DNA from 4 places in the Enterobacter sp. 4974935 genome. Region 2 is predicted to be linked to each of the others. Evidence: predicted binding sites of a transcription regulator. Region 2 holds the regulator's gene; each other region holds the start of a gene.

Region 1 (2,202 bases), 1.2 Mb from region 2:
AGCTGGCCCTTCTCGGTGATATAGACCGCTTCGCCTGGCGCGACATCACGCAGGAATTCGAAGCCCAGCGTGTCCAGCGCCACGCTTTCGGAGGCAACCATGTACTCGGAACGGCCATCGCCGAGGTCACGTTTGCCGAGCACCAGCGGGCGAATGCCATTTGGATCGCGGAAGGCCACCATGCCGTGACCGATAATCATCGCCACGCAAGCGTACGCGCCACGGATCTGGCGATTAGTCGCGGCAACGGCGGCAAAAATGTTGTCTGCTTCCAGCGGATAATGGCGGAAGTTATCCAGCTCGCTGGCAAAGATATTGAGCAGGATTTCAGAATCAGAGGTGGTGTTAATGTGGCGACGTTTCTCTTCGAACAGCTTTTTACGCAGCTCGTGGGCATTGGTCAGATTGCCATTGTGGGCAAGCGTGATGCCATACGGGGAGTTAACGTAAAAAGGCTGAGCCTCAGAGGCGCTGGAACTGCCAGCAGTAGGATAACGAACGTGACCGATCCCCATATTACCTTGCAGACGCTGCATATGGCGGGCTTCAAACACATCGTTTACCAGGCCATTCGCCTTGCGTAAACGGAAGCAGTTGTTTGCATCAATGGTGATGATACCCGCAGCATCCTGCCCACGGTGCTGAAGCACCGTTAACGCGTCATAAATCGACTGGTTTACCGGCATGAAACCGGCGATACCGACAATACCGCACATTCGTCTTTTCCTCGTTAAGCCACATCTCAGGGTTTATGCCCTGGGCAAGAAACTCGACGAGCTTTGCAGATAGTCAAAGAACCATCTGATGATGAAGCTGAACTCCGGAATGAGCTGCGATTTTTGCCAGTCTTCACTTTTGGAGAACCCGGTAAAGGTATCCAGGAAGAACAGGATCGCGGCCACAATCAGCACGCCTCGCAACGCGCCGAAACAGATGCCGAGCACCCTGTCCGTTCCTGACAGACCGGTTTTCTCGACCAGCTGACCTATCACGTAATTGACGATAGCGCCGACAATCAGCGTCGCGATAAACAGCACCGCGATGGCGATTCCGTTTCGGACCAGTTCATCTTCAAAGCCCGTGAACCAGACAGACAGGTAAGTGTAGTAATGACTGGCAACAAAGAAAGCACAACCCCAGGTTACCAGCGATAACGCTTCACGAACAAAGCCACGGATCAGGCTAACCAGACAGGAAAAACCAATCACCGCAATGATGGCGTAATCAATCCAGACCATATGTGTCCCACGATTAAACGCCCTGTCATCCAGTTCGGGGCGAATTCTAACAGAAAAAGAAAACGTTTGCGTAGGGATTTCCTTCCCACGCGTAAATAAAAAAGGCGCTGAAAAAATGCTCAACGCCCCTCCGCCTGACGTCTCTGTGGACGTCTGCTTTCTCCCCCTCACCCTAACCCTCTCCCCTTTGGGGAGAGGGCCGGGGTGAGGGGAGCCTTATCAGTTTGCGCTGTAGTTCATCACCACACCGCTCAGGCCGGAGATTTGCTTCAGCTCGCCAAGCGAACCTTTGAGCTTATCTTTAGACGCATCCGGCCCCACGAGGATACGGGTAATTTTACCCTGTACCGGCGTGGTGGGTGAAGTATAAACACGGTATCCCGCGCCGCGCAGTTTACTCACAATCTCATTGACCTTATCTGCATTTTTCAATGCACCGAGCTGAACGACATAGGCTTTGCCGGTAGGGGCCGCGTCCTGTTTCGCCGGCGGTGGCGTTTCTGAAGCGGCTGCCAGTTGCTCGGCCGCTTTATCCCGCTGCGGTTTCGGCTGCGGCTTCTCCACCGGTTTCGGCTTCTCAACAGGCTTAGGCTGTTCTACCGGCACCGGATCAATCTCGATGTTATTGTTCGTCGCCAGACGCGACGGGTCAAGAGACGGCGCGGCTGCATCACCTGCGCGCACCTCTTCCGCTGCGCCTTCAGGCGGCTGGGCTGGCAGCGCCTGCGTTGCCGCTGGCAGCATATCGGGCTCGTCGCGATCGCCCGGTTTGGGTACCAGCGGAATGGCCGCAAATTCATCCTGGTAATGCTTTTTCTGCCCGTCGAGCAATCCCGGGAGAATAATCACCCCGAGCGCGACCAGCACAATGGTTCCTGTTAAACGGTTCTGAAACTTACTCGCCACCGGTTCTCCCCGCGTCCATCACTTCCATGACATGTGCCACCGTGTGGAATGACCCACA
Region 2 (2,202 bases):
GGAAGTGTTCAACGGCGTATGGGATGCGCTGGCGGACGGCAGGGCGGAGATGGCGATTGGTGCAACCCAGGCGATCCCGGTTGGCGGGCGCTACGCGTTTCGCGACATGGGCATGCTGAGCTGGACCTGCGTGGTCGCGCGCGATCACCCGCTGGCGGCGCTGGACGGGCCGCTGAGTGATGACACCTTACGCAACTGGCCCTCGCTGGTGCTGGAAGATACCTCCCGCTCGCTGCCCAAGCGCATTACCTGGCTGCTGGATAATCAGCGCCGCGTGGTTGCGCCGGACTGGGAGTCGTCAGCCACCTGTCTGAGCGCGGGGCTGTGCGTTGGCATGGTGCCGGTGCATTTTGCGCGCCCGCGCATCGACGCGGGAGAGTGGGTGGCTCTGACGCTGGAAAACCCTTTCCCGGATGCTGCATGCTGTCTGACGTGGCAGCAAAACGACGTCTCGCCCGCCATGGCCTGGCTGCTGGATTATCTGGGAGACAGCGAAACGCTGAACCGGGAGTGGTTGCGGGGACCAGCGTAGCTGGCCCCGTAAAGAGATTAACGTCGGTAGTCGCGGAACGGACCGTCGGCAACGGAACGGCGTTCAATCAGGCGCGGGTGGACCTCAATGGACTGGGACTGTTCTCGCTTGTTGACGATCCTGTCCATCAGCATATTGAAGGCCGTTTCACCCAGCGAATCTTTCGGCTGGTGAATGGTGGTCAGCGCCGGGGTAAAGAAACGGGCGTTGCGAACGTTATCATAGCCGATCACCGAGATGTCCTGCGGAACGCGAAGGCCGAGTTCATCCGCCGCGCAGAGCGCGCCCATTGCCATGATATCGCCGCCGCAGAATACAGCGGTAGGGCGATGCGGCTGGGAGACGATCTGCTGCATGGCGCGATAGCCCGACTCCGGCTCGAAATCGCCCTGGACAATCCAGTTTTCTGGCACGGTAATCAGCGCCTCTTCCATCGCTTTCATGAAACCGGCCAGACGGCCAGCACCGGTGTTACGCTCCAGCGGACCCGGGATCACGCCAATTTCACGATGCCCGCGTTCTACCAGATAACGCCCGGCCATGTAGCCGCCTTCAAAAGCGTTATCAATAACAGAGTCGGTGAAGTCTGCGCGCGCCTCGCCCCAGTCCATCACTACCATCGGAATGTGGCGATACTCTTCCAGCATGGAAAGGACCGACTCGGGGTATTCAGAACACATTACCAGCAGGCCGTCGACGCGCTTTTGCGCCATCATTGACAGGTAAGCGCGCTGTTTTTCAATGTTGTTCCACGCGTTGCCCAGAATCAGGGTATAGCCTTTCTGAAAGCAGTTTTTTTCAACGGCTTCGATGATTTCAGCAAAGTAGGCCGCTTCACTGCTGGTGGCCAGCAGGCCAATCGATTTGGTGTGATTAACCTTCAGGCTGCGGGCGACGGCACTTGGCGAGTAGTGCAGCTCTTTGATTGCCGCCCAGACGGCATTACGCGTCTCTTCAGCGACGAAACGCGTTTTGTTAATAACATGTGATACGGTTGTAGTGGAAACGTTTGCTCGTTTTGCTACGTCTTTAATTGTTGCCATTAAATGTCACTCCAGACCATATCCTAAGCTCCTGAAAAAATTGAAGGTAAACGTTTGCCTTCTCTCACCCTTATCACGCAAACATGAGTTGCGACACGCCGGGAAAACGACACAGGACGTCAGGAGGGGGTCAGTGGCCGGTACGCTAATAAATTTAGCGTGGAATTTTGTCCTATCTTGATGAAAAGGGGAAGAGGTAAAGTGGATATCCGCTTAAATCCTGGAAGATTTTTGACCTGAACTGTGTAAAAATGAGCAAGCTCACTTTTCGTAGGGTGAATAAAAGGAGAAAAATTGATGAGTACCGATCTGAAGTTTTCGCTGTTTACCACCATTGTTGTTCTTGCCCTGATTGTTGCGGGTGGTTTAACCGCTGCGCTGCACTGATTTAGGTGGAGGGAGAGTCTTCTCCCTCCCTTGCCGCTATTGTTACCTCTCCGGCAAAAATCTTTTGCCAAAATGTTAACTTCTCATTTTTTGTGATTGATGTCATGCTTTTGCCTTCTTAGTCTGTGCCGGGTAACGGCACGGTATCCGGAGTCTTTTCATGAAAATCAATTTTCCCCTGCTGGCCCTGGCGATTGGCGCCTTTGGGATTGGCACCACTGAATTCTCCCCGATGGGGTT
Region 3 (2,202 bases), 960 kb from region 2:
AGGCGAAGCGAATATAGGCGACTTTATCGAGCTTTTTCAGCTGTTCCATCACCAGGTTACCGATCATTTTGCTCGGCACTTCGCGCTCACCTAGCCCCCGCAGATAAGATTTAATATGATTTAACGCCATTTCGACGTCATCGGAGCTGACGGGCCGTTTTTCCAGCGCCTTGAGCATCCCGCTACGCAGTTTTTCTTCATTGAACGGTTCGCGCACATCGTTACTTTTTACCACGCGCGGCATTACCAGCTCTGCCACCTCGAAGGTGGTAAAACGCTCGTTGCACACCAGGCACTGCCGACGACGACGCACGGAAGACCCTTCGCCTACAAGACGTGAGTCGATGACTTTGGTATCCACAGCGGAGCAAAATGGGCAATGCATACGATGTCCCTGTTATCTGGTTAACTGATTTCTATTTTACCCTGAACTGGCCCGACAACAAAGGAAGAGCTTTTTGAGACAAAGGATCTATGCCTGACGCCACTATCCTGTCTACCATTGCAGCAATGTGTGATTTCAAGGAATTAAACGCAATGACAAGACGTTACCTGAAAATAGTGCTGGTTGGGAGCCTGTTCACGCTCAGCGCCTGCGCACAGCAAAGTGAAGTTCGCGAGATGAAACAAAGCGTGAATACGCTCAATGTGGCGATGGACAAACTTAATAAAGAAACCGTGAAGATCACCCAGCAGAACGCGCTGAATGCCAAATCCAGCAATGGCGTTTATTTATTGCCGGGCGCAAACACGCCCGCGCGTCTGAACAGCCAGATTGGCACGCTAAGGATGTCTCTGGTGAATGTTGCAGCGAATGCCGATGGTACGCGCGCAACATTACGCATTCAGGGTGAATCCAACGATCCGCTTCCCGCCTTCAGCGGCACCGTAGAGTGGGGCCAGATTCAGGGCACCACGGAGAGCTATCAGGAGGTGAATGTGAAGAATCAGCTCTTCACCGCCCCCGCCAGCACGCTGGCACCGAGCGATGTTGATATCCCGCTCCAGCTGAGCGGACTGACGCCAGAACAGTTGGGCTTTATCCGCATTCACGACATTCAACCTGCCGCGCAATAACCCGCCCTTTTAGCGGAGTGAAATGTCACTCCGCTAACATTTACATTTCGTATGGATTGGCAACATAAATGATTGCCGCTACAATCCCGGCCGTTTAAAGTACGCAAACGTGAACGCAATCGATTACGTATGTGAGAGATATGTGAAACAACACATATTTTTGTGAGCAAGGATTCCTATAATAGGCTCCGCAGAAACACGAAATATTTAGAAACGCAATTCGCGCATTTTTCACTCCCGGAAGGGAATTTCAATCAGTGGCATGATTATGAAAAAAACATTACTCGCAGCTGGCGCCGTGCTGGCACTGTCCTCCTCTTTCACTGTTAACGCAGCGGAAAACGACAAACCACAATATCTCTCCGACTGGTGGCACCAGAGCGTTAACGTGGTAGGCAGCTACCACACCCGTTTCGGGCCGCAGATCCGCAACGATACCTACCTGGAATACGAAGCGTTTGCCAAGAAAGACTGGTTTGATTTCTACGGCTACGTCGATCTGCCGGTATTCTTCGGCGGTAACTCCGATGCGAAAGGTATCTGGAACAATGGCTCCCCGCTGTTCATGGAAATCGAACCGCGTTTCTCTATCGACAAACTGACCGGCACCAGCCTGGCGTTTGGTCCGTTCAAAGAGTGGTACTTCGCGAACAACTACATCTATGACATGGGTCGCAACGATTCTCAGGAACAGAGCACCTGGTATATGGGTCTGGGTACTGACATCGAAACCGGCCTGCCAATGAGCCTGTCACTGAACGTGTATGCGAAATACCAGTGGCAGAACTATGGCGCATCAAATGAGAACGAGTGGGATGGCTACCGTTTCAAAGTGAAATACTTTGTGCCAATCACTCAGCTGTGGGGCGGTAACCTGAGCTATATCGGCTTCACCAACTTTGACTGGGGTTCAGACCTGGGCGACGATAACTTCTATGACAACAACGGGAAGCATGCTCGTACCAGTAACTCCATCGCCTCCAGCCACATTCTGGCGCTGAACTACGATCACTGGCACTACTCTGTTGTTGCGCGTTACTGGCACAACGGTGGCCAGTGGAACGACGACGCCAGCCTGAACTTCGGCAACGGCGACTTCAGCGTTCGCTCTACCGGTTGGGGTGG
Region 4 (2,202 bases), 780 kb from region 2:
AGGAGCTGATCCTGAAGCGCCTGCTGGCTGGCCATGACCTGGCGGCCATAGTCGTTTTCCTCGTGCAGATAGTCGAGCACCTCTGGCCGGGAACGGGAATCGTCCCGCAGCCAGTAGTAGTTATCGATACGCGTATCGCCATGCGTGGTGATCGCATAAGGAGTACGTCGGGCTTTTGGAGGCATGGCATTCTTACTTTTTCGTTTTACATCCTATAAGGTTGGCAAAACACGCGTATGATGCAAGCGAAACATGGCCTTCTAGCCCGCGAGGGTCTGCTTCTGCTGCTGAATATCCTGCTCAATTCCCTCACGAACGTCCTGTGGGATCTTCAGCGCATCACCCAGGGCGTTCAGGTAGCTGCGCTCCATAAAGTGATCGATATCGATGGCGGCACAGCTCAGAAAATAGAGTTCCAGTGCCTCTTCTTCGTTTTTCACGCTTTGCGCCAGACGCTGCGGATCGAGCGGCTGTTCGATGGCCTGCGCCACCAGCGCCCTGCCCTGCTCCTCAACGCCCGCTTCCCGCATCTGCTGTTCAATTGCGGCACGTTCACTGGCATCAATATGCCCGTCGCTCTTGGCTGCAAAGACCAGGGCGAGGATCAGACGCTCGGTACGTAAATCTAACGGCGAAACCTGCTTCCCGTACTGCGGTTCATCCTGATGCGCGTTGCGCACCTTGTCTTTGTATTTGTTCCATAAGACGGAGCCTGCAATAGCCCCTCCGCCCGCCAGCAGCGCGCCGGTACCGTATTTGGTAAGCAGTTTCCGCGATGATTTATTGGCAACCAGCAAACCGGCCAGTCCGCCGAGCGCACCCGGCACTAGCAGCTTGCTCAGACCCTGCTCGCCGGACGACGAGCCTTTTTGTCCCAACAGGGATTGCAGTTGATTCATCCAGCCTGACATATTTTTCCTCACGTAACAGTGCGTAACCTTCACAGCCTAAGCGAGCGGGTGTCAGGAAATGTCTGTCAGTGCTAAAGAAGCGCAAATTTCTCCCCTGTTCGGGTTATCCCTATACAAGACATACGCAAACGTTTTCGTTTATACTGCCCGCATCTTTTTCAGGGGGATTTTTATGACTCGTTTAGGAACTGCGCTGCGTCCTGCCGCGACGCGCGTTATGCTGTTGGGATCGGGTGAACTGGGTAAAGAAGTGGCCATTGAATGCCAGCGTTTGGGTGTGGAAGTGATTGCGGTGGACCGTTATGCGAATGCGCCCGCCATGCACGTCGCGCATCGCTCGCACGTCATCGATATGCTTGACGGTAATGCCCTGCGGGCGTTAATTGCCGACGAAAAACCGGATTTCGTGGTACCTGAAATTGAGGCCATTGCCACTGAGATGTTGGTTGCCCTTGAACAGGAAGGCCAGCGCGTGGTGCCCTGTGCCACAGCGGCAAAACTGACCATGAACCGGGAAGGCATTCGTCGCCTGGCGGCAGAAGAATTACAGCTCCCGACCTCCAGCTACCGTTTTGCCGGGGATAAAGCTGCGTTTCTCCAGGCCGTAGAGGAGATTGGCTACCCGTGCATCATTAAGCCGGTAATGAGCTCCTCTGGCAAAGGGCAGAGCTTTATCCGCGACAGCAGCACGCTGGACAAGGCCTGGGACTATGCCCAGCAGGGCGGCCGTACCGGTGCCGGGCGCGTCATCGTAGAAGGCGTGGTGAAGTTTGATTTTGAAATTACCCTGCTCACCGTCAGCGCCGTGGACGGTGTTTATTTCTGCGACCCGATTGGTCATCGCCAGGAAGACGGCGATTATCGCGAATCCTGGCAGCCGCAGCGAATGAGCGCGCTGGCGCTGGCACGCGCGCAGGAGATCGCCCGCAAAACGGTGCTGGCGCTGGGCGGCTACGGCCTGTTCGGCGTGGAGTTATTTGTTTGCGGCGACGAGGTGATCTTCAGTGAAGTCTCCCCTCGCCCGCACGATACCGGGATGGTCACGCTGATTTCGCAGGATCTCTCTGAGTTCGCGCTGCACGTACGTGCTTTCCTCGGCCTGCCGGTTGGCGGCATCCGTCAGTACGGCCCTGCAGCCTCGGCGGTGATCCTGCCGCAACTGACCAGCCAGAATGTCACCTTTGACAACGTCGAAGGTGCGGTAGGCGCAGGCTTGCAGGTTCGGCTGTTCGGCAAACCGGAGATCGACGGAGCCCGTCGTCTGGGCGTGGCATTAGCGACCGGGGAAAAC

What was found. The regulator PurR, encoded in region 2, represses purine synthesis genes. The targets are predictions, from matches to a motif close to CANGCAAACGTTTGCNTG.
Region 1: cvpA (colicin V production protein) is a predicted target of PurR. The motif match lies at 1,294-1,311, and genes of this name have one in related genera.
Region 3: AC4OVS_RS17420 (nucleoside-specific channel-forming protein Tsx) is a predicted target of PurR. The motif match lies at 1,190-1,207, and genes of this name have one in related genera.
Region 4: purT (formate-dependent phosphoribosylglycinamide formyltransferase) is a predicted target of PurR. The motif match lies at 1,033-1,050, and genes of this name have one in related genera.

The regions. Positions count from the first base shown of each region.
Region 1 covers NZ_JBZWGT010000003.1:1,180,830-1,183,031, reverse strand. Annotated here, with positions in the region: gene purF (amidophosphoribosyltransferase) at 1-716, opposite strand, end outside; gene cvpA (colicin V production protein) at 750-1,238, opposite strand; gene dedD (cell division protein DedD) at 1,458-2,144, opposite strand; gene folC (bifunctional tetrahydrofolate synthase/dihydrofolate synthase) at 2,134-2,202, opposite strand, start outside.
Region 2 covers NZ_JBZWGT010000003.1:2,400,965-2,403,166, reverse strand. Annotated here, with positions in the region: gene punR (DNA-binding transcriptional activator PunR) at 1-532, shown strand, start outside; gene purR (HTH-type transcriptional repressor PurR) at 550-1,575, opposite strand; gene cydH (cytochrome bd-I oxidase subunit CydH) at 1,873-1,962, shown strand; gene AC4OVS_RS12660 (MFS transporter) at 2,123-2,202, shown strand, end outside.
Region 3 covers NZ_JBZWGT010000003.1:3,363,327-3,365,528, forward strand. Annotated here, with positions in the region: gene nrdR (transcriptional regulator NrdR) at 1-385, opposite strand, end outside; gene AC4OVS_RS17415 (SadB/YajI family lipoprotein) at 538-1,077, shown strand; gene AC4OVS_RS17420 (nucleoside-specific channel-forming protein Tsx) at 1,346-2,202, shown strand, end outside.
Region 4 covers NZ_JBZWGT010000003.1:1,622,138-1,624,339, reverse strand. Annotated here, with positions in the region: gene ptrB (oligopeptidase B) at 1-185, opposite strand, end outside; gene AC4OVS_RS08895 (tellurite resistance TerB family protein) at 261-911, opposite strand; gene purT (formate-dependent phosphoribosylglycinamide formyltransferase) at 1,084-2,202, shown strand, end outside.